2 regions of the Streptomyces blastmyceticus genome follow, and region 2 is predicted to be linked to the other one. Evidence: riboswitches for the same ligand, from Rfam matches in the RefSeq annotation. Region 2 holds a riboswitch; the other holds the start of a gene.
The links. A riboswitch is a leader RNA that binds a small molecule or an ion and turns the genes downstream of it on or off. The one in region 2 is predicted to bind thiamine pyrophosphate.

Region 1 (11,550 bases), on a different contig from region 2:
GACAGCCCGCAGGACAGTGGAAGGGGCCCGCCTGCACGGTGCCCACCGGCTGCCCGGCGGCCACCTGATCGCCTTCGTGGACGGACGACCGCACCGGTTCATAGGTGATCCGCAGCGGCGGGTCGCCCGTCCCGGCCAGGGCGACGGCCACGACTCCCCGCCCGGCGACCGTGCCGGCGAAGGACACCGTCCCGGGGGCGGCCGCGCGCACCGGCTGCCCCGCCCGGGTGTCGAGATCCACCCCGCGGTGGCCCGCCGCCCAGGGCTTCGGCGGTGGATCCCACGCCCGTACGACCACGGGGCGGCCCCCACGAGCCCCGGTGACCGGCCACGCCCGGTCGCCTCCGGCCCCGCCCGCCCCCGGAGGGCCTGTGGCGGTGGCGGCCACGACGGCCGCCGTGGCCGGGTCCGCGGGCGTGGAGTGGGGCGTGGAGCGCGTGACCCAAGTGGGCTGTGTGACGCATGCGATGAGCATGGTCACGGTCAGTAAGACGCCGGGCGTCGCCGCGCCCACGTCTGGGGAACGCCGCCGGAGGTGCCACGTGAGAGATCGCATGCGAGAACCGTGACCCACCCCGCCGATTCGTGGGGATCTTGACCAGGATCTGTGGACTACTCGCGGGTTGTGCACAACGCCGTCACCCGGGCCTTCCCGGGTCCCGTACACTTCTCATGGCGATCCGGGTCACCGGATCGACTTCGCACGCCCCGCTACCGGCGCGTCAGTCCCTTTCGGGCAGCCCGGTGGCCGTGTCTCTCGGTCCGCGGAACGGTTCCTCGCAAGGGTGCCTTCCACGGCGGACACGTCGGGGCGTCAGGAGCGGCGGCCGCCCGGCCGCCGTGGAACCGAGTATTTCAAGGAGCGCGGCCATGGCCGTCGTCACGATGCGGGAGCTGCTGGAGAGCGGCGTCCACTTCGGTCACCAGACCCGTCGTTGGAACCCGAAGATGAAGCGTTTCATCTTCACGGAGCGCAACGGCATCTACATCATCGACCTGCTCCAGTCGCTGTCGTACATCGACCGCGCCTACGAGTTCGTCAAGGAGACCGTCGCGCACGGTGGCTCCATCATGTTCGTCGGTACGAAGAAGCAGGCCCAGGAGGCCATCGCCGAGCAGGCGACCCGCGTCGGGATGCCGTACGTCAACCAGCGCTGGCTGGGCGGCATGCTCACCAACTTCTCGACCGTCTACAAGCGCCTGCAGCGCCTGAAGGAGCTCGAGCTCATCGACTTCGAGGATGTGGCCGCCTCCGGCCTCACCAAGAAGGAGCTGCTCGTCCTCTCCCGCGAGAAGACCAAGCTCGAGAAGACCCTCGGCGGTATCCGCGAGATGCAGAAGGTGCCCAGCGCCGTCTGGATCGTGGACACCAAGAAGGAGCACATCGCCGTCGGTGAGGCGCGCAAGCTGCGCATCCCGGTCGTCGCGATCCTCGACACCAACTGCGACCCCGACGAGGTCGACTACAAGATCCCGGGCAACGACGACGCGATCCGCTCCGTCACGCTGCTCACCCGCGTGATCGCCGACGCCGTCGCCGAGGGCCTCATCGCCCGTTCCGGTGCCGCCACCGGTGACGCCAAGGCCGACAAGGCCGCCGGCGAGCCGCTCGCCGAGTGGGAGCGCGACCTGCTCGAGGGCGAGAAGAAGGCTGACGAGACCGAGGCTCCGGCCGAGGCCCCGGCCGCCGAGGCCGAGAAGCCGGCCGCGGACGCCGAGCAGGCCTGACAACTCAGTCGCGGTAGATGACGGCGGGGGACGGCGCGACCGGCGCCGCCCCCGTCGTGCACCCGTAGTCACAACGACTTCCGAGAGAGATTCACCATGGCGAACTTCACCGCCGCTGACGTCAAGAAGCTCCGTGAGCTCACCGGCGCCGGCATGATGGACTGCAAGAAGGCGCTGGACGAGGCGGCCGGCGACCTGGACAAGGCCGTCGAGATCGTTCGCGTCAAGGGCCTGAAGGGCGTGGCCAAGCGCGAGAGCCGCACCACCTCGAACGGTGCCGTCGTCTCGGTCATCGCCGACGACAACACCTCCGGTGTGCTCGTCGAGCTGAAGTGCGAGACCGACTTCGTCGCCAAGGGCGAGAAGTTCATCGCCGTCGCCGAGACGCTGGCCGCCCACGTCGCCAAGACCGCTCCGGCGGACCTCGAGGCGCTCATGGCGTCCGAGATCGAGGCCGGCAAGACCGTCCAGGCGTTCGTGGACGAGGCCAACGCCACCCTCGGCGAGAAGATCGTCGTCGACCGCTTCGCGCAGTTCGCCGACGGTTACGTCTCCGCGTACATGCACCGCACCGCCGCGGACCTGCCGCCGCAGGTCGGCGTCCTTGTCGAGCTCGACAAGGACAACGCCGAGGTCGCCAAGGACATCGCGCAGCACATCGCCGCGTTCGCGCCGAAGTTCCTCTCCCGCGAGGACATCCCGGCCGACGTACTCGAGAACGAGCGCCGCGTCGCCGAGGCCACCGCCCGCGAGGAGGGCAAGCCCGAGGCCGCCCTGCCGAAGATCATCGAGGGTCGCGTCACCGGCTTCGTCAAGGAGAACTCCGTTCTCGAGCAGGCGTTTGCCAAGGACAACAAGAAGACCGTCCAGAAGATTCTGGACGAGGCCGGTGTCAAGCTGAAGCGCTTCTCGCGCATCCGCGTCGGCGCCTGAGCCGTCAGCAGGGCAGCGAATGACCTGCGACCCGCTAGGGTCGTACGCAGCCGACCCTTCACCGGTCGGCCGCTGATGTGACGAGGAGGCCATTGCCGTACAGGGATCTGATAAAGACCCATCCGGCAATGGCCTTCTTCGTATGTGCACGAGGAGATCTCCAATGAATCAGGGTGCGGACGCCCGGCCGGCAGCCGACGACAAAAGCGCTGACCACGGCAAACGCCGTCGGTTTATGCTGAAACTGTCCGGCGAGGCATTCGCCGGCGGCGGGGGCCTCGGTGTCGACCCCGATGTCGTGCACGCCATCGCTCGCGAGATCGCGGCAGTCGTCCGCGACGGCTACGAGATCGCCGTCGTCATCGGCGGCGGCAACTTCTTCCGCGGCGCCGAGCTCCAGCAGCGCGGCATGGACCGTGCCCGCTCGGACTACATGGGCATGCTCGGCACCGTCATGAACTCTCTCGCCCTCCAGGACTTCCTGGTCAAGGAAGGCGTCGAGACGCGGGTGCAGACCGGCATCACCATGGGCCAGGTCGCCGAGCCGTTCATCCCGCTGCGCGCGGTGCGCCACCTGGAGAAGGGCCGCGTCGTCATCTTCGGCGCCGGCATGGGCATGCCCTACTTCTCCACCGACACCACCGCCGCCCAGCGCGCCCTGGAGATCCACGCCGAGGCGATCCTGATGGGCAAGAACGGCGTCGACGGGGTCTACGACTCCGACCCGAAGAAGAACCCCGACGCGGTGAAGTTCGACGCTCTCGAGTACAGCGAGGTGCTGTCCCGCGGCCTCAAGGTCGCCGACGCCACCGCCATCTCCCTGTGCATGGACAACAAGGTGCCGATCCTCGTCTTCGAGCTGCTCGCCGAGGGCAACATCGCGCGTGCGGTCAAGGGTGAGAAGATCGGCACGCTCGTGAGCGACCAGAGCACGCGGGCCTGACGGCCCGGACAACCGCCGTCCTGGGCGATCACGCCGCACAGGGACGGCAACACCGTGCCGTGGGAAGACCCCGGCACGGGGATGGACAACTGCCTGCCGGTCGGACACCGTGCAGGAGAAGACGCGCGCAGGGGCGAGGCTCTGCTTACTGATAACACCAGGAGCAAGTGGTGATCGAAGAGATCCTCCTCGAGGCCGAGGAGAAGATGGAGAAGGCCGTTGTGGTCGCCAAGGAGGACTTCGCGGCGATTCGCACCGGGCGTGCGCACCCCGCGATGTTCAACAAGATCGTGGCCGACTACTACGGTGCGCTGACGCCGATCAACCAGCTGGCGTCCTTCTCGGTGCCGGAGCCGCGCATGGCTGTGGTGACGCCCTTCGACAAGAGCGCACTGCGCAACATCGAGCAGGCCATCCGCGACTCGGACCTCGGTGTCAACCCGAGCAACGACGGCAACATCATCCGAGTGACGTTCCCCGAGCTGACCGAGGAGCGCCGCCGCGACTACATCAAGGTGGCCCGCACCAAGGGCGAGGACGCGAAGATCTCGATCCGCGCCATCCGCCGCAAGGCCAAGGACGCCCTCGACAAGCTCGTCAAGGACAAGGAGTCCGGCGAGGACGAGGTGCGCCGCGCGGAGAAGGAGCTCGACGACACCACCGCGAAGTACGTCGCGCAGGTGGACGAGCTGCTCAAGCACAAGGAAGCCGAGCTCCTCGAGGTCTGATGAACGACACATCCTGGGGAGCCCCGTCGAGCGCCGGGTACTGGGGGTCCACCGACCGCGGCCCCGCCCCCTCGCTCGGTGGGGACGTGCGCCCGGGTTCGGCGGGTCCTGTGCACGAGGCGGGCGTCGCGGCGCAGACTCGGCCCATGCCCATCGTGCCCCCCTCAGGCGGAGACCAGGACGACCGTGACGAGGGGGCCGCCCACCTGCGCGGCCCCCTGTTCCGTGATGAACAGGAGCCCGACATCCGGCCCCAGGAGTCTGCCCCGGAGCCTGCATCCCCCCAGGCACCCAAGGCCGGCAAGAAGAGCGCCGGCCGAGATCTTCGGGCCGCGATAGGGGTGGGACTGGGCCTCGGCGCGGTCATCCTCGCCTCCCTGTTCATCTACAAGCCCGTCTTCCTCGGCGTGATCGTCGTCGCCGTCGTCGTCGGGCTGTGGGAGCTGACGTCCCGCCTCGCCGAGCGGAAGGCCGTCAAGGCCCCCCTGGTGCCGCTCGCGCTGGGCGGTGCCGCCATGGTCATCGCCGGTTACGCGAGGGGCGCAGAGGGCGCGTGGGTGGCCATGGCCTTCACCGCGCTCGCCGTGCTCGTGTGGCGGATGTCGGAGCCTCCGGACGACTACCTCAGGGATGTCACGGCGGGCATCTTCGCCGCGTTCTACGTGCCCTTCCTGGCCACGTTCGTGGCCCTGATGCTGGCCGCGGGCGACGGCGCGTGGCGGGTGCTCACCTTCCTGATCCTCACGGTCGTCAGCGACACCGGTGCGTACGCGGTGGGCTGGAAGTTCGGCAAGCGCAAGCTCGCGCCGCGCATCAGCCCCGGCAAGACGCGCGAGGGCCTGCTGGGAGCCGTGCTCTTCGCCATGGTGGCGGGCGCGCTGTGCATGCACTTCCTGATCGACGGCGGCAAGTGGTGGCAGGGACTGCTGCTCGGCCTCGCCGTCGCGGCCAGCGCCACGCTGGGCGACCTCGGCGAGTCCATGATCAAGCGCGACCTCGGCATCAAGGACATGGGCGCGCTGCTGCCCGGCCATGGCGGGATCATGGACCGGCTGGACTCGCTGCTGCCGACCGCACCCGTGGTGTGGTTGCTGATGGTGGTCTTCGTCGGCAGCGCATAGGGCCCCGGCCTGCGCTTTCTTCGGTGAGGGGTCCGTTGTCCACAGGGCGGCGGGCCCCTCTCCGCGCGTCTGCGACACTGGTAGGACCATGCCTGCACCTGGAGAACTCACTTTCGTCGCGCCGCGCGGGGCCAAGCTGCCCCCGCGGCACCTTGCCGACCTCTCGCCCGCCGAGCGCCGCGAGGCGGTTGCCGCGATCGGCGAGAAGCCGTTCCGTGCGAAGCAGCTGTCGCAGCACTACTTCGCCCGGTATGCGCACGACCCCGCGGCATGGACCGACATCCCCGCCGCCGCCCGCGAGAAGCTCGCGTCCGAGCTGCTGCCGGAGCTGATGAAGGTCGTCCGGCACATCTCGTGCGACGACGACACCACCCGCAAGACCCTCTGGCGACTGCACGACGGCAAGCTCGTCGAGTCGGTGCTGATGCGCTACCCCGACCGGGTCACCATGTGCATCAGCTCCCAGGCCGGCTGCGGGATGAACTGCCCGTTCTGCGCCACGGGCCAGGCCGGTCTCGACCGCAATCTGTCGACCGCCGAGATCGTGCACCAGATCGTGGACGGCATGCGCGCGCTGCGCGACGGCGAGGTGCCGGGCGGCCCCGCCCGCCTGTCCAACATCGTCTTCATGGGCATGGGCGAGCCGCTCGCCAACTACAAGCGGGTCGTCGGCGCCATCCGCCGGCTCACCGACCCCGAGCCCGACGGCCTCGGCCTCTCCCAGCGGGGCATCACCGTCTCCACCGTCGGCCTGGTCCCCGCGATGCACCGCTTCGCCGACGAGGGCTTCAAGTGCCGCCTCGCGGTCTCGCTGCACGCCCCCGACGACGAGCTGCGCGACACCCTGGTGCCGGTCAACACCCGCTGGAAGGTCCGCGAGGTCCTCGACGCCGCCTGGGAGTACGCGGAGAAGTCGGGCCGCCGCATCTCCATCGAGTACGCCCTGATCCGCGACATCAACGACCAGGCGTGGCGCGGTGACCTGCTCGGCCGGCTCCTCAAGGGCAAGCGCGTGCACGTCAACCTCATCCCGCTCAACCCCACCCCGGGGTCGAAGTGGACGGCCTCCCGCCCGGAGGACGAGCGGGCGTTCGTCGCGGCGATCGCCGCGCACGGCGTGCCGGTGACCGTCCGCGACACCCGTGGCCAGGAGATCGACGGCGCCTGCGGACAGCTGGCGGCGGCCGAGCGCTGAGCGCGCCCTCGGAACGGCACTGATACGGTGCCTTCGCACAAACGAACGCACAAATGAACAATCCGACAGGGGAGCGCGAAAGCGCTGAGAGTGCGGCACGGGCCGCAGACCCTCGGACCTGATCCGGGTCATACCGGCGTAGGGAGTCAGCTCATCATGAACACCAATCTCCGGCGTGCCCTCGGCGCGGCCGCCGCCGTCGCGGTCGGCCTGCCCGCGCTCGCCGCCTGCGGCTCTGGCGGCTCCGGGGCGGCCGACGGCGGCAAGACCGTCACCCTCGTCTCGCACGACTCCTTCAACGTCTCGGACGGCGTGCTCAAGGAGTTCGAGAAGCAGAGCGGCTACACCGTCAAGGTGCTCAAGAGCGGTGACGCCGGAGCGGCCGTCAACCAGGCGATCCTCTCCGCGAAGCACCCGCAGGGCGATGTCTTCTTCGGCGTCGACAACACCCTCCTGTCGCGCGCGCTCGACAAGGACCTCTTCACGCCGTACGAGGCCAAGGGCCTGGACCGGGTTCCCAAGGCCCTCCAGGCCGACGCCGCGCAGCACCGGGTCACCCCGATCGACACCGGCGACATCTGCGTCAACTACGACCGCGCGTACTTCGCCGACCACAAGCTGGCCCCGCCGCAGTCCTTCGACGACCTGATCAAGCCGGAGTACAAGAACCTCCTCGTCACGGAGAACTCCGCCACGTCGTCCCCCGGGCTCGCCTTCCAGCTCGGCAGCATCGCCAAGTACGGCGACGACGGCTGGCAGGACTACTGGAAGAAGCTCAAGGCCAACGGCGTCGAGGTGGTCGACGGCTGGGAGCAGGCGTACAACCAGCGCTTCTCCGGCTCCGCCGCCGGCCGGAAGGCCAAGGGCGACAAGCCGCTGGTCGTCTCCTACGCCTCCAGCCCGCCCGCCGAGGTGATGGACGTGAAGCCCGAGCCGAAGGAGGCCCCGACCGGGGTCGCGACCGGCACGTGCTTCCGGCAGATCGAATTCGCCGGACTGCTGTCCGGCGCGAAGAACACCGAGGGCGGCAAGGCGCTGATCGACTTCCTGCTGAGCAAGAAGTTCCAGGAGGACATGCCGCTGACCATGTTCGTCAACCCCGCCGCCCAGGACGCCGCGCTGCCCGGCCTGTTCACCAAGTACGGCGCGAAGGTCACCGATCCTGAGACCCTCGCCCCGGAGAAGATCGCCAAGAACCGCGACCAGTGGATCAAGGCATGGTCCTCGATCGTCCTGAAGTAGACGTCACGGGGAAGCCGCCACAGGGCTCCCGGACGGCCTCAAGGCGGTCCCGGCAGTCCCTCCGGCGGACGGCGGTGCGGCTCGGCCTGATGGTCGTGCCGCTCGCCTTCTTCGGGGTCTTCTTCGCCTACCCCGTCACCGCGATCGTCTCCCGGGGGCTCAAGGACGGCGGGCACTGGCAGTTCGGCCGCATTGGCGAGGTCGTCACCGACCCCGCGATCGGCCACGTCCTGTGGTTCACCACCTGGCAGGCGTTCGCCTCCACCGCGCTGACCCTCGCTCTCGCGCTCCCCGGCGCGTACGTCTTCGCGCGTTTCGACTTCCCCGGCAAGCAGCTGCTGCGGGCCGTGGTCACCGTCCCCTTCGTCCTGCCGACCGTCGTCGTCGGTTCGGCGTTCCTGGCGCTGCTGGGGCGCGGCGGGCTGCTGGACGAGCTGTGGGGCGTGCGCCTGGACACCACGGTGTGGGCGATCCTGCTCGCCCACGTCTTCTTCAACTACGCCGTGGTCGTACGGACCGTCGGCGGCCTCTGGGCACAGCTCGACCCCCGCCAGGAAGAGGCGGCGCGGGTGCTGGGTGCGGGCCGCTTCGCCGCCTGGCGGCGGGTGACCCTGCCCGCCCTGACGCCCGCCGTGGCGGCCGCGGCCCTGATGGTCTTCCTCTTCACCTTCACCTCCTTCGGCGTCGTGCAGATCCTGGGCGGCCCGCGCTACTCCACGCTGGAAGTGGAGATCTATCAGCAGACCGCGCAGCTGCTGGACCTGCCGACCGCGGCCGTGCTCACCCTCGTACAGTTCGTGGCGGTGGCGGTGCTGCTCGTGGTGCACGGCCGGACCGTACGCCGCAGGGAGTCCGCCCTGAAGCTCGTCGACGCCGCGCGCACCGCACGCCGGCCGCGCGGCGCGGCGCAGTGGGCGCTGCTCTGCTCCGTGCTGGTCGTGATCGCGCTGCTGGTCCTGGTGCCGCTCGTCGTCCTCACCCTGCGCTCCTTCGACGGCCCCGACGGCTATGGCCTCGCCTTCTACCGCGCCCTCGCCTCGGCGGGCGACAACGGCGGCACGTTCGTCGTCGCCCCGCTGGAGGCCATCGGCAACTCGCTGGCGTACGCGCTGGCCGCCACCGGCATCGCAGTGGTCGTGGGCGGTCTGGCGGCCGCCGCGCTCACCCGGCGCGCGGGGCGGCTCGTCCGCGGCTTCGACGCGCTGCTGATGCTGCCGCTCGGCACCTCCGCCGTGACCGTCGGCTTCGGCTTCCTGATCACCCTGGACGAGCCGCCGCTGGACCTGCGCACGTCGTGGATCCTGGTGCCGCTCGCACAGGCCCTGGTGGGCGTGCCCTTCGTCGTACGGACCATGCTGCCGGTGCTGCGAGCGGTGGACGCCCGGCTGCGCGAGGCCGCCGCGGTGCTCGGCGCGTCGCCGCTGCGCGCCTGGCGCGAGGTGGACCTGCCGCTGGTGGGCCGCGCCCTGGCGGTCGCGGCCGGTTTCGCGTTCGCCGTGTCGCTGGGCGAGTTCGGGGCGACGGTCTTCATCGCCCGGCCCGACAGCCCGACGCTGCCCGTGGCGGTGGCCCGGCTGCTCGGCCGGCCCGGGGAGCTCAACTACGGCCAGGCGATGGCCCTCAGCACGATCCTGATGCTGGTGTGCGCGGCGGCGCTGCTGGTTCTGGAGCGCGTCCGCACCGACCGTTCGGGAGAGTTCTAGATGTCCCTGCTGCGACTGGACGGCGTGACCGTCCGCTTCGGTGAGCGCGCGGCGCTGGACGCGGTCGACCTGGAGATCGCCGAACACGAGACGGTGTGCGTGCTCGGGCCGAGCGGCAGCGGCAAGTCCACGCTGCTGCGGGTGGTCGCCGGACTGCAGCGCGCGGACGCCGGGCGGGTGTTCCTCTCCGGGAACGACCAGGCCGGTGTGCCGACGCACCGGCGTGAGGTGGGCCTGATGTTCCAGGACCACCAGCTCTTCCCGCAGCGCGACGTGGGCGGCAACGTCGGCTTCGGGCTGCGCATGCGGAGGACGGGACGCGCGGAGGCGGAGCGCCGGGTGGCCGAACTGCTCGACATGGTGGGGCTGCCGGGCGCCCAGCGGCGGTCCGTCGCGGCGCTGTCGGGCGGCGAGCAGCAGCGGGTCGCGCTGGCTCGCGCGCTCGCCCCGCGGCCGCGGCTGCTGATGCTCGACGAGCCGCTGGGCCAGCTCGACCGGAGCCTGCGGGAGCGCCTCGTGGTGGAGCTGCGGGAGCTCTTCGGACGGCTGGGCACCACCGTGCTGGCCGTCACCCACGACCAGGGCGAGGCCTTCGCGCTCGCCGACCGGGTCGTGGTGATGCGGGACGGCCGCATCGCCCAGGCCGGGACGCCGCTTGAGGTCTGGCAGCGGCCCGCGTCGGAGTTCGTGGCCCGCTTCCTCGGCTTCGACAACGTGGTCGAGGCGACGGTGTCCGGCGAGCGCGCGGACACGGTGTGGGGCAAGGTGCCGGTGCCGGCCGGGACGCCGGAGGGCCGCCGCCGGCTGCTCGTACGGCCCGCGGGCGTCCGCCTGGCACCCGTGGTGGACGGGCTGCCCTGCACGGTCACCGGGCGGACGTTCCGGGGCGACCACGTGGTGGTGCTGCTCCGGCCCGCCGACGGCCCGGAGCTGGAGGCGGCGTGCGGACTGCCGGACGCACCGGACGTGGGTGACCGGGTGGGCGTGGTGTTCCGCGCCGACGACGTGGTGGTGCTGGGCGGTTCCTGACCGTACGGGAACGGGCCGGCCGCCTGGTCCGTGAGGACGGGCGGCCGGCCCGTTTTCGTGGGTTTGCCGGTGTGTCAGCCGCTTACTGTCGGCTGGAGTTCCTTCGGCTCAGGTTCCGCCTCCGGCGCGCCTTCCGGTTCGCCGAACCAGGCGACCGCCACCGCGCCGGTCACCGCCAGCAGGAAGCCGAGGATCGCGACCCAGGCGAAGCCGGGACGGGAGCTGTCGCCGAGCAGCAGGACGCCGATGATGCCCGGCAGGACGGTCTCACCGACGACGAGGGCCGCCGTGGCGCCGTTGACCGAGCCGATCTGGAGGGCGACGGTGTGCAGGTACATGCCGACCGCGCCGGATATGAGGATGGCGTAGAGGGCCGGGTCCGCGATCAGGGTGGGCAGGTCGAAGGGGTCGATCCCGTCCAGGATGCGTACGCCCACGCCGATCGCGCCGAAGCCGAGACCGGACAGCAGGCCGGCCAGGATCGCGGCGCGCGACCCCATCAGGCGCACGGCCACGGTGCCGCCGCCCATCAGCACGACCGAGATGACCAGCAGCCACCAGTGGGTGGACCGCGCGGCGTCACCGCCGCCCTCGTGGCCCGCGGCGGTCGCCAGCAGCACCAGAGCGGAGCAGACCACGCCGATGGACGCCCACTCCGGCTTCGTCAGCCGGATGCCCAGGAGCTTGACGCTCAGCAGGGCCGTGACGACGAGGTTGGCGCTGATGACCGTCTGGGACAGGAACAGCGGCAGCATCCGGGCGGCCAGGGCGCCCAGCCCGAAGCCTATGAAGTCCAGGACTGTACCGACCATGAACTCCCAGGTCACAGCGGCCTTCGCGGTGGAGGAGAGGCTCGGCCCGCCATGCTGCGTGGTGCCCGTGGAGGCGGCGGTGGCGGCCTCTCGGCGGGCCGATTTGCGCGATCCCA
Region 2 (11,550 bases):
GGCTTCTTCGAGGTCCACAAGGGCCTCGGCACCCACCCGGGCGGCATCCACGTGGAGCTGACCGGCGACGACGTCACCGAGTGCGTGGGCGGCGGCGACGAGATCTTCGTCGACGACCTGCACCAGCGCTACGAGACGGCCTGCGACCCGCGGCTCAACCGCAGCCAGTCGCTGGACCTGGCGTTCCTGGTCGCGGAGATGTACCGCGACCAGTAGAGGACCCTGCTGAACGGCGTGGGGCGCGGATCGGAAAGTGATCCGCGCCCCACGCCGTTGTTATTCGGCCACCGGGCCGGGTAAGGTAAGGGTTACCTTATTGATCAACCCGGTAGGGCGGTGACCCGCGTGTACGTCTGCTCATGCTTCGGCATCACCGAGCAGCAGGTGCGTGACCACGCGGACAAGGGCGCGTGCACGCCCCGCCAGATAGCCTCCGTGAGCAAGGCCGGCACCGACTGCGGCAGCTGCGTGCGCCGCATCCAGTCCCTGCTCGGCCGCGGCGCGTGCCCGCGCCGCGAGCTGGCCGACCAGGGCGAGCAGGATGTGCTGGGCACCGAGGTGCCCCACATACGGCAGGCGCCCCGGGTGGTCCAGGTCCAGGCGGCCTGACCTTCAGCCCCGGGTCACTCCGCCCCGCCGTTCGACTGCTCGATGAACTGGGCGAGGTAGAGCGGCTCACCGAGCTTCTCGATCAGGTCCAGCTGGGTGTCGAGGTAGTCGATGTGCTCCTCCTCGTCCGCGAGGATCGACTCGAAGATATTGGCCGAGGTGATGTCGCCCTTGGCCCGCATGACCTCCACGCCGCGCTTGAGCCGGTCGATCGCCTCGACCTCCACCTGCCGGTCGGCCTGGAACATCTCCACGATCGACTGCCCGATCCGCACATGGAAGAGCCGCTGATAGTTGGGCAGCCCCTCCAGGAAGAGGATGCGGTCGGTGAGCACCTCCGCGTGGCGCATCTCGTCGAACGACTCGGCGCGGGTGTGCGCGGCGATCTTCGTCCAGCCGAGGTGCTCCTGCATTTTCGCGTGCAGGAAGTACTGATTGATGGCGGTCAGCTCGGCAGTCAGCTGTTCATTGAGAAATTCGATGACCTCGGGGTCGCCCTGCATTGCAGAGGCTCCTTCCAAGAGGGTGACTGGCAGGTTGCGCGCATCCTTGCACCGCCCCCCGGAACCGTCCAGTAAGTGCACACTTAGTGGGAGTTGTCCCCATAGCGGAACCCCTGGTCATCAGCACTGCCGAAGGTCTGACACCATGGGGACATGGGTCAGTCGGAAAGCCGCAAAGGGGAGCTCCCCCCGGGGCAGCGCCTCCAGCGCGGATGGCCGGTGACGCACTACGGGCCGGTCCCGAAGTTCAGGCCGGACCGCTGGGAGTTCCGTGTCTTCGGGTCGACCGCCGACGGCGACAAGCACTGCTGGACGCACGACGAGTTCTCCGCCCTGCCGTATTCGACGGTGGTCGCGGACCTGCACTGCGTCACGAAGTACAGCATGCTGAGCGCCGAATGGGGAGGCGTTCCCGCACGGACGATCCTCGAACTCGCCCCGCCCGCGCCCGAGGTCACCCATGTGATGGTGTGGGCCGAATACGGCTTCTGCTCAAATCTCCGGCTCGCGGATTTCGCGTCCGAGCAGAGCATCTTCGCGACCCATAAGGACGGCGAGCCGCTCACCGCCGAGCACGGCTTTCCCGTACGGCTGGTGGTCCCGCATCTCTACGCCTGGAAGGGGCCCAAATGGGTGCGCGGCGTGGAGTACATGACGGCTGACCGCCGCGGTTTCTGGGAAGAGCGCGGCTATCACAACGTGGGCGACCCGTGGCGCGAACAGCGCTATTCCTACCAGGAAAAACCGGGCGAGGGCCCGGAGCTTTAGCGGCCGGGGGAGTTCGAGGGAAATCCCCGTCAGGCCGCCGCGCCGTCCCGGAGCAACTTCAAGCGCGCCACATCCGCCGCATGGCCCGCAGGGCCACCCGGTGTTTCGATCGTCAGCGGCACTCCCGCCGTCGCAGGGTGCGAGAAGAGCTCCGCAAAAGGATCCGCCCCGATATGGCCCGAGCCGATGTTCTCGTGCCGGTCCCGATGCGCTCCCACCCCCTCCTTGGAGTCATTGGCGTGGATCAGCCGGAGCCGTCCCTCGCCCACCACGGAGACCAGCTCGTCGAGCGTCCGCTTCATCCCGCCCGTCTCGGCGAGGTCGTGGCCCGCCGCGAAGACGTGGCAGGTGTCCAGGCACACGCCCAGCTTCGGGTGGCGCTCCAGCGCGTCGAAGTAGGGGCCCAGGTCCTCGACCAGTGAGCAGAGCGACGAGCCCTGCCCCGCCGTCGGCTCCAGCAGCAGCCACGGGTCGTCGTCGTGGGTCAGCTCGTCGAGCAGCGGCAGCAGCCGTTCGTGGACCTGCGCCAGCGCCTCGCCGCGCGGCCGGCCGCCGGTCGCCGAGCCCGTGTGGACGACGACCCCGAGGGCACCGATCGCCCGCCCCCGGCGCAGCGAGTGCCGCAGCGACTCCCCGGACAGCTCGACCGTTGCCTCGGTGTGCGAGCCGAAGTTGATCAGATACGGGGCATGGACCCAGACCGGGAGCGACTCCTGCGCACAGGCCGCCCGGAACTCCTCGTCCTGCCGGGGGTTGCCGGCCGGCGTCGCCCAGCCCCGCGGGTTGGCGACGAAGACCTGCACCGTCTCGGCGCACATCTCCCGCGCGTACGGCAGCCCGGTCCGGGCGAGACCCCCGGCGACGGGGATGTGCCCGCCGACGGGGTTGCGCAGGCGCGGGGAGGGAAGCGGGGACGAAAGGGGAGTACGCACTGGTCTAGAAGCCGCCCTTGAGCCTGATGGTGATGGTGTCGCCCTTGGCGGCCTGGTCGCCGCCCTTGACGGACTGGCTGTCGACCGAGTCCCGGGGGAAGAAGAACGGCCGGTCGACCTCGACCTTGAAGCCCGCCGAGGTGAGGGCCTGCTTGGCGTCGGCCTCGCTCCTCCCGGTGACGTCCGGGACCGTCACCATCTCCTTGCCCTTGGAGAGCGTGAGCGTGACCGTGTCGCCCTTGGCGACCTGGCCGCCGTCGGCCGGGGACTGCGCCGCCACCGAGCCCTTGGGGGCGTCGGAGTAGACCTGGGCGTCCGAGACCTCGACCTTCAGGCCCTTGTCCTCGAGGGCCGAGGTGGCGGCCGCGACGGACAGGCCCTGCACCTTCGGCACGCTCAGGGCCGCGCCCTTGCTGACGGTCAGCGCGACCGGGGAGTCGGGCCTGCGCTCCACCCCCGGCTTGGGGTCGGTGGCCAGCACCGAGCCCTGCGGGGTCTCACCGCTGAACTGCTTGCCGACCTCGCCGACCGTCAGGCCCGCGCCCTCGATCTTCCGCTTCGCCTCGTCGAAGGGCATGCCGACGACATTGGGCACCTCGGCCTTGGCCGGGCCCTTCGACAGCGTGACCGTCACCTTGCCGGTGTTGCGGACGCGGCCGCCGGGACCGGGGTCCGTCGAGATGACATGACCCCGCTCGACGGTGTCGCTGAAGTCCTGCTGGGTCTTCACCCCGAGCCCGGCCTTGTGGAGCGTCTGCTCCGCCTTCGCCTGGGTCATGTCCAGGACGGCCGGGACGGTGGTGAACTGGCCGGAACTGATGTACCAGACGCCCGTGCCCACCACGGCCAGCAGCACGGCCACGAGCGCCGCGAGCAGCCCACGGCTCGGCCGGCGGCGGTGGGGCCGGCCGGCCCGCGGTGCCGCCGCGCCCGGCGGGGCCGGGGGAGCGGGCGGCTGCTCCAGCCGCGTCGTGCGGTTCAGCTGCTCGTCCTGCGCGGGCGGCAGGGGCCGGGCCGCGGCGGGCCGCGGAATCACGCTCGTACGGTCCTCGGAACCGCTCGACGCGCCCGGCTCGGGCGTCCGCGCCTGCGGGGGGAGGGCGTCCAGCTGTGCGTCGGACAGCGCCTCACGGGCCGTACGGACCATGGCCAGCAGGCCCACCGCGTCGGCCGGGCGCCGCTGCGGGTCGCGGGCCGTGGCCGTGGTCACCAGCTCGTCCAGCTGCGGCGCCAGCCCCGGGACGGCCGCCGACGGCGGCGGCACGTCCTCGTGGAGGTGCTGGTAGAGAACCTGCGCCGGGGTGCTGCCGGCGTGCGGCTTGGCTCCGGTGAGCATCTCGTAGAGGACGACACCGCAGGCGTAGACGTCCACGCGGGTGTCCGCCGTGCCGTGCTCCATCTGCTCGGGGGCCAGGTACGACACCGTGCCGAGGACCGAGCCGGTGGACGCCGTGGAGTTGGTGTCCACGGCCCGTACGAGCCCGAAGTCGGCGACCTTCACCCGGCCGTCGTCCCCGATCAGCACGTTCTCCGGCTTCATGTCCCGGTGGACCAGCCCCGCGAGGTGGGCCGCGCCGAGCGCCGCGAGCACCGGCTCCGCGATGTCGAGCGCGGCACGCGGCTGGAGCGCGCCGCGCTCGCGCAGCACGTCGCGCAGGGTGCATCCGGCCACGTACTCCATCGCGAGATAGACGTACGTGCCGTCCGTGCCCTGGTCGAAGACGCCCACCACATTCGGGTGGTCGAGCCGGGCCACGGACTTGGCCTCGCGGATGAAGCGCTCCACGAACACCTCGTCCGCGGCGAGCCCCGGGTGCATCACCTTCAGCGCGAGCACCCGGTCGAGCCGCGTGTCGAGGGCGCGGTAGACCGTGGCCATGCCACCGACGGCGATCCGGGCCTCGACCCGGTAGCGGCCGTCCAGCACATGCCCGACAAGCGGGTCTCCTAGCGTCGTATCCACGCTAGGAGTCTATGAGCCTCCGGGCGCGGGCCGGTTCGCCGCCTGCGGCGGGGGCGCCCTGCGGGCGCGTCCTCAAACGCCGGACGGGCTGATTTCGCTGGTTACGGTCCGCGAAAGCCCGTCCGGCGTTTGAGGACCGGGGTCTGGGGCGGAGCCCCAGTTGTGGCTACGCGCCGCCGAACGCCGGACGCTCCGGGTCGAAATCGGCCAAGCCCTCCGCAGGAGACGACGCCTCCGCGAAATGGCGCCGCGGGATGCGCCCGGCCCGGTACGCCAGCCGCCCCGCGTCGACCGCGTGCCGCATCGCCTCCGCCATCAGCACCGGCTCCTGCGCGCGCGTGACCGCAGAGGCGAGCATCACCGCCGCGCACCCCAGCTCCATCGCGATGGCCGCGTCCGAGGCCGTGCCCGCGCCCGCGTCCAGGATCACCGGCACACCGGCGCGTTCGGTGATCAGCTGGAAGTTGTGCGGGTTGCGGATGCCCAGGCCCGAGCCGATGGGCGAGCCCAGCGGCATGATCGCGGCGCAGCCGGCGTCCTCCAGGCGGCGGGCGAGCACCGGGTCGTCGTTGGTGTAGGGCAGCACCGTGAAGCCGTCGTCCACCAGGATCTCCGCGGCGTCCAGCAGCTCGACCGGGTCGGGCAGCAGCGTGCGCTCGTCGGCGATCACTTCGAGCTTGACCCAGTCGGTGCCGAGCGCCTCCCGGGCCAGGCGCGCGGTGAGCACCGCCTCGCCCGCGGTGAAGCAGCCCGCCGTGTTCGGCAGGACGCGGATGTCGTGCTCGGCGAGCAGCGACAGCACGGAGCCCCGTACGTTCGTGTCGAGCCGCCGCATCGCGACGGTGGTCAGCTCGGTGCCGGAGGCGAGCAGCGCGCGCTCCAGGACGTCCAGGCTGGGCGCGCCGCCCGTGCCCATGATCAGGCGGGACGTGAAGGTGGTGCCGGCGATGGTGAGCAGATCGTCTGCCATCAGGGCTGATCAGCCTCCCTGCACTGCGGTGAGGACCTCGACGCGGTCGCCCTCGCCGAGAGTGGTCGCGGCCCACTGGCCGCGCGGTACGACGGCCTCGTTGACGGCGGCGGCGACGCCGCTGTGCGCGGTGGTCAGTCCGGCCACCAGGCCGTCGAGGGTCAGGCCCCGGGGCACCGAGCGGCTCTCGCCGTTGACGCTGATGCCGACGTGGGCCTCGGGGCTGTCGGTGGGGTCCATGGGGTTCATACGGGCAGCTCCTGGAGCGCGTTCGAGAAGCGTAGGGGGGAGAACGGGCGGGCCTCGTCGGGCAGCCGTCCGGTGGTCAGCGCCTCGGCCATCACCTCGCCGGTCAGCGGGGTGAGGAGCACGCCGTTGCGGTGGTGGCCGGTGGCGGTGAACAGGCCGGGCAGGGCTGTGGGGCCCAGCAGGGGGGCGTTGTCGGGCGAGCCGGGGCGCAGCCCTGCGAGGGTCTCGACCAGGGGCAGTTCGGTGATGCCGGGCACCAGCTCGTGGGCGTCGCGCAGCAGCTCGTAGACGCCGCCCGCCGTGACGGTGGTGTCCCAGCCGAGCTCCTCGGTGGTCGCGCCGAGGACCAGCTCGCCGTTCTCGCGCGGCACCAGGTAGACATGGCCGCCGCGTACCACCGCCCGCACGGTCCGGGACAGGAAGGGCGCGTACGCGGGGGGCACGCGCAGCCGCAGGACCTGGCCCTTGACCGGGCGCACCGGCGGCAGGACGCGCGCGGGGACGCCTTCGAGGGTGCCGCTGCGGCTGCCCGCGGCGAGCACGGTCCGGCCGGCGGACACACGGGTGCCGTCGGCGAGCTCGGCGCCGGTGGCCCGGTCGCCGGAGAGCAGCAGGCGTACGGCCTCCGAGCGGTGGAAGGCCACGCCCGCCCGTTCGCAGGCCGTCAGCAGGGCCAGGGCGAGCCGCCGGGGGTCGGTCTGGTGGTCGCCGTCCACCCGCACGCCCCCGCACACGCCCGGCGCGAGCATCGGCTCCAGCCGGCGGCACTCGCGCCCCGACAGCCACTGGGCGTCCAGCCCGCACCGCTGCTGCAGGGCGTGGAGCTCCCGCAGGTGGGCGCGGTCGTCGGCGTCGAGGGCGACGGCGAGGGTGCCGCAGGCGCGGTAGCCGGTGTCCCGGCCGCTCGCCTCCTCCAGCTCCGCCGTGAACTGCGGATAGCGCCGCGCGGACGCGAGATTGAGCGCGAGCAGCTCCTGCTCGCCGTAGTGCAGCTCGGTCACCGCGGCCAGCATCCCGGCCGCCACGTGGGCCGCGCCGCCGCCCGGCGCGGGATCCGCGACGGCGGTGCGCAGGCCCCGCTGCGCGGCACGCCACGCCGTGACCAGTCCGATGACACCGCCGCCGACCACGAGGACGTCGCACGGCCCCGGTGACGCGGTGGAAGACGCATACATGGGCGTCCAGCCCCTCCCTTCGCCGGCATGACCCGGATCAGGTTCGTACGGTCGGAGGCCGGCCAGCCTCCCTCTCAGCCCGGTGCGTCCGGGCTCCCGCGAGTGCTTGTACAGCGGCCACCCTAGTACGGGCCGTGAACCGCCCGGAAGGCCGTACGGGGGGCGTGCGCGGCCCCGGAGCGCGTCAAACACCGTGACGTTGTGTCAGAGGTCTCGCTACGCGGTGCTCCGGTCCCGACCGGCCGCCGCCCTACAGTGATCGGGTGAGCGAGCACCGGAACGAACCGCATACCGCCAGTGACCGGCGCGCCGTCATCGTCGGAGCAGGGATGGCCGGGGTGCAGACCGCCGTGGCCCTGCGCGAGCAGGGCTGGACCGGCACGATCACCCTGCTGGGCGCCGAGCCCCACCGGCCGTACGACAGGCCGCCGCTGTCCAAGGCCGTGCTGCTCGGCAAGGCCGAGGGCTCCGCCTTCGAGGTGGACTTCGCGTCGCTGGGCATAGACCTCGAACTCGGCCGGGAGGCCACCCGGCTGCGGCCCGCCGAGCACCTGCTGGAGACCTCCGCCGGACCCGTCGCGTACGACGTGCTGGTCGTCGCCACCGGCGCGCAGCCCATCGAACTGCCCGGCAGCCAGGGCCTGCCGGGCGTGCACCTGCTGCGCACCCTGGACGACGCGGAGCGGCTGCGCCCGGTGCTCGCCGGGCAGCGCGACGTCGTGGCCGTCGGCGCCGGGTGGATCGGCGCCGAGTTCGCGACCGCCGCGCGCGAGGCGGGCTGCCGGGTGACCGTCGTCGAGGCCGCGGACCGGCCGCTGGCGGGCGCCCTGCCCGCCGAGGTCGCCGCCCACATGGCCGACTGGTACGCCGACAGCGGAGCCCGCCTGCTCACCGGCGCGCGCGTGGCCTCCCTGGAACCCGGCGCCGTGGTGCTGGCCGACGGCACCCGGCTGCCCGCCGACGCCGTCCTCGTCGGCATCGGCGCCCGGCCCGCCACGGACTGGCTGGAGGGGTCGGGCGTCACGCTCGCCGCGGACCGCTCCGTGATCACCGACGACCGGCTGCGCACCTCCGTGCCCGACGTCTACGCGGTCGGCGACTGCGCGTCCTTCCCGTCCGCCCGCTACGGCGAGCGGCTCCTGGTCCACCACTGGGACAACGCCCTCCAGGGCCCGCGCACGGTCGCCGGGAACATCGTGCACGGCACGGCCGAGGGGCCGGTCTACGACCCGGTGCCGTATTTCTGGTCCGAGCAGTTCGGGAGGTTCGTGCAGTACGCGGGCCACCACGACGAGGGCGACGAGCTCATCTGGCGCGGCGATCCGACGGGCGCCGCCTGGACGGTCTGCTGGGTGCGCGGCGAGGTCCTCGTCGCCCTCCTGGCCGTCGGCCGCCCGCGCGACCTGGCCCAGGGCCGCAAGCTCATCGAGCGGGGCGCGGCCATCGACCGGGGGCGGGCGGCGAACGCGTCGGTGCAGCTGAAGGCGGCCGCGCTGTGAGAACCGGCTGACGGCGCGGGCCCCTTCCGGGCCCGCCCGCGGCCCCTCGCGACGCGCCCGCCGACATCAGGTCGGGTCAACCTGGCTACCGACTGTCAGTCCCAGATGGCAGGCTTGTCCCGTGACCGAGATTGACGCAAAGATCGATGCTCTCGTCCCCGCCTGGCTCAACCTCCCCGACATCGCGGAAATGCTCGATGTCGAGGTGACGCGCGTCCGGCAGCTGGTCAAGGAGGGCCAGCTGATCGCGGTGCGCCGCGGCGAGAACCGGGTGCTCCAGGTGCCCGCCGAGTTCCTCGGCGACGGCAAGGTGATCAAGGGCCTCGCAGGCACCTTGACGCTGCTGAGGGACGACGGCTTCAGCGACGAGGAAATGCTGGAGTGGCTCTTCACTCCGGACCCGACCCTGCCCGGCACCCCGGCGCAGGCCCTGCGCGAGAATCGTGGCACGGAGGTGAAGCGCCGCGCCCAGGCGCTCGCCGTCTGACCCGTCCGCAGGCGCTGTAGACGCCGAGAGAAAACCGTCCGGTGTACGGGCCGGGGCAGCCCGGCCCGTACACCGCCGACCCGGGGGGGAACCACCCGATGTCCGTCACCGCGCGCGAGCGGCTCGCCGACGCCCGGCTGTATCTGTGCACCGACGCGCGCAAGCGCCAGGGCGACCTGCCGGAATTCCTGGACGCGGTCCTCGCCGCCGGCGTCGACATCGTGCAGCTGCGCGACAAGGGCATGGAGGCGGGGGAGGAGCTGGAGCACCTCGCCGTCTTCGCCGACGCGGCCCGCCGCCACGGCAGGCTCCTCGCGGTCAACGACCGCGCCGACGTCGCCCACGCCATCGGCTCCCAGGTGCTGCACCTGGGCCAGGGCGACCTCCCCGTGCCCGCCGCCCGCGCCGTCCTCGGCGACGAGGTGCTGATCGGGCGCTCGACCCACGCCGAGGCGGAGGTGGACGCCGCGGTCGCCGAGCCCGGCGTGGACTACTTCTGCACCGGCCCCTGCTGGCCCACCCCGACCAAGCCGGGGCGGCACGCCCCGGGCCTTTCCCTGGTCCGCTACGCCGCCGCGCTGAAGCCCGCGCGGCCCTGGTTCGCCATCGGCGGCATCGACGCGGCCAACCTGGACGAGGTGCTGGACGCCGGCGCCCGCCGGGTCGTGGTCGTCCGCGCGATCACCGAGGCCGACGACCCCGGCGACGCCGCGGCCCGGCTCGCGAAGCGCATCCGGGCGTACGGAGCGTAGTCACCCGGCGACGCTCGGGTGGGGCCGGGTCCGGCCGGTCCGTCACGGACCGGTCAGGGAACGGTCAGCCAAATGTCAACGGGACATGAACAGACTGTCCAGAAAGTGGACGAGAGACCGGCGAATCGGTCATATCGCAAATGTGGGTTGGGGCTCCGCGGAACCGCTGGTTAACTTGCGGATATGGCCCTTGGCACAGCCTCCACCAGGACAGACCACGCACGCACGGTGCGCGACCTGCTCGCTTCCGGCGAGCAGTCCTATTCGTTCGAGTTCGCGGCCCCGAAGTCCGAGAAGGGCGAGCGGACCCTGTGGAACGCCATCCGGCGGATCGAGGCCGTCGGCCCCACCTTCGTCTCCGTGACCTACGGCGCGGGCGGCTCCTCCCGTGAGGGCACCGTGCGGGCGACCGAGCGCATCGCGACCGACACCACGCTGACGCCCGTCGCGCACCTGACGGCCGTCGACCACTCGCTGGCGGAGCTGCGCAACGTCATCGGGCAGTACGCCGACGCGGGCATCCGCAACATGCTGGCCGTGCGCGGCGACCCGCCCGGCGACCCCACGGGCGAGTGGGTGCGCCACCCGGAGGGCGTCCGCTACGCCGCCGAACTCGTCAGGCTCATCAAGGAGTCCGGCGACTTCTGCGTCGGCGTCGCCGCCTTCCCCGAGATGCACCCGCGCTCCACCGACTGGGAGACCGACATCGGTCACTTCGTGGACAAGTGCCGGGCGGGCGCCGACTTCGCGATCACCCAGATGTTCTTCTACCCCGAGGACTATCTGCGGCTGCGCGACCGGGTCGCGGCCGCGGGCTGCGCGACCCCGATCATCCCCGAGATCATGCCGGTCACCAACGTCCGCCAGATCGAGCGGTTCGCGCAGCTCAGCAACGCCGCGTTCCCGCCCGAACTGGCCGAGCGGATCCTCGCGGTGAAGGACGATCCGGCCGCTGTACGCTCGATCGGGATCGAGTACGCCACCGAGCTGTGCTCGCGGCTGATGGCCGAGGGGATCCCGGGGCTGCACTTCATTACCCTGAACCACTCCACGGCGACGCTGGAAATCTACGAGAATCTGGGACTGCACCAGCGGTCCTGACGGCTGTTCCCCGGGCAACAGCCGCACGAGAGGGGCGTAAATGGGCTGGACGGTCCTCTACATCGCGTTCGGCATCGTCGCGCTCTGGCTGCTGGGCGAGGTGCTGCTCCAGTACAAGGCGCGACTGCGCTGGCGGCTGCTGGCCTTCGGCGGCTTCCTCGGCGTCGTCGCGGGCGTGGTCCTCTCGTCCGTGCCGGTCATCGCCGTGGGCGCGATCGCCTTCGCGGTCGGCCAGACCTATGTGACGCTGTCGTTCCGGCGCGGGTTCTCCACGGGCTGGGCGATCCGCCGCGACAAGGGCGCCGACACCGGCGGGAAGCCCGCGGGCGAGGAGAAGGGACGCTCCGGGCGCCGCCGCAGGACCGAGCGGCCGGCCGAGCCGAAGGCCGCCCCGCTCCCCGAGCCGGCCCCCGAGACCGCCGTGCTCCCGCAGATCACCGAGCACGACGCGCCGGACCTGCTCCCCAACGCGGCCCACCAGCCCGCCCCGTACGGCGACGGCTACGACGACACGGCGTATCTCCCGCCCGTGGCCGCCCCGT

Region 1: another riboswitch for thiamine pyrophosphate. It lies ahead of ABD269_RS22220 (thiamine ABC transporter substrate-binding protein); the one in region 2 lies ahead of thiO (glycine oxidase ThiO).

What each region holds. Positions count from the first base shown of each region.
Region 1 is NZ_BAAABW010000024.1:329,898-341,447, forward strand. It holds partial or broken gene ABD269_RS22185 (peptidoglycan DD-metalloendopeptidase family protein) at 20-556, opposite strand; gene rpsB (30S ribosomal protein S2) at 871-1,728, shown strand; gene tsf (translation elongation factor Ts) at 1,825-2,661, shown strand; gene pyrH (UMP kinase) at 2,825-3,604, shown strand; gene frr (ribosome recycling factor) at 3,775-4,332, shown strand; gene ABD269_RS22210 (phosphatidate cytidylyltransferase) at 4,332-5,453, shown strand; gene rlmN (dual-specificity RNA methyltransferase RlmN) at 5,542-6,648, shown strand; TPP riboswitch at 6,706-6,810, shown strand; gene ABD269_RS22220 (thiamine ABC transporter substrate-binding protein) at 6,805-7,890, shown strand; gene ABD269_RS22225 (ABC transporter permease) at 7,980-9,593, shown strand; gene ABD269_RS22230 (ABC transporter ATP-binding protein) at 9,594-10,622, shown strand; gene ABD269_RS22235 (DMT family protein) at 10,697-11,550, opposite strand, start outside.
Region 2 is NZ_BAAABW010000003.1:65,557-77,106, forward strand. It holds gene ABD269_RS04140 (class II 3-deoxy-7-phosphoheptulonate synthase) at 1-216, shown strand, start outside; gene ABD269_RS04145 ((2Fe-2S)-binding protein) at 346-609, shown strand; gene bfr (bacterioferritin) at 624-1,112, opposite strand; gene ABD269_RS04155 (sulfite oxidase-like oxidoreductase) at 1,266-1,880, shown strand; gene ABD269_RS04160 (deoxyribonuclease IV) at 1,910-2,773, opposite strand; gene pknB (Stk1 family PASTA domain-containing Ser/Thr kinase) at 2,817-4,775, opposite strand; gene ABD269_RS04170 (thiazole synthase) at 4,942-5,745, opposite strand; gene thiS (sulfur carrier protein ThiS) at 5,755-5,994, opposite strand; gene thiO (glycine oxidase ThiO) at 5,991-7,169, opposite strand; TPP riboswitch at 7,167-7,279, opposite strand; gene ABD269_RS04185 (NAD(P)/FAD-dependent oxidoreductase) at 7,433-8,668, shown strand; gene ABD269_RS04190 (Rv2175c family DNA-binding protein) at 8,790-9,155, shown strand; gene thiE (thiamine phosphate synthase) at 9,254-9,907, shown strand; gene metF (methylenetetrahydrofolate reductase [NAD(P)H]) at 10,091-11,008, shown strand; gene ABD269_RS04205 (hypothetical protein) at 11,049-11,550, shown strand, end outside.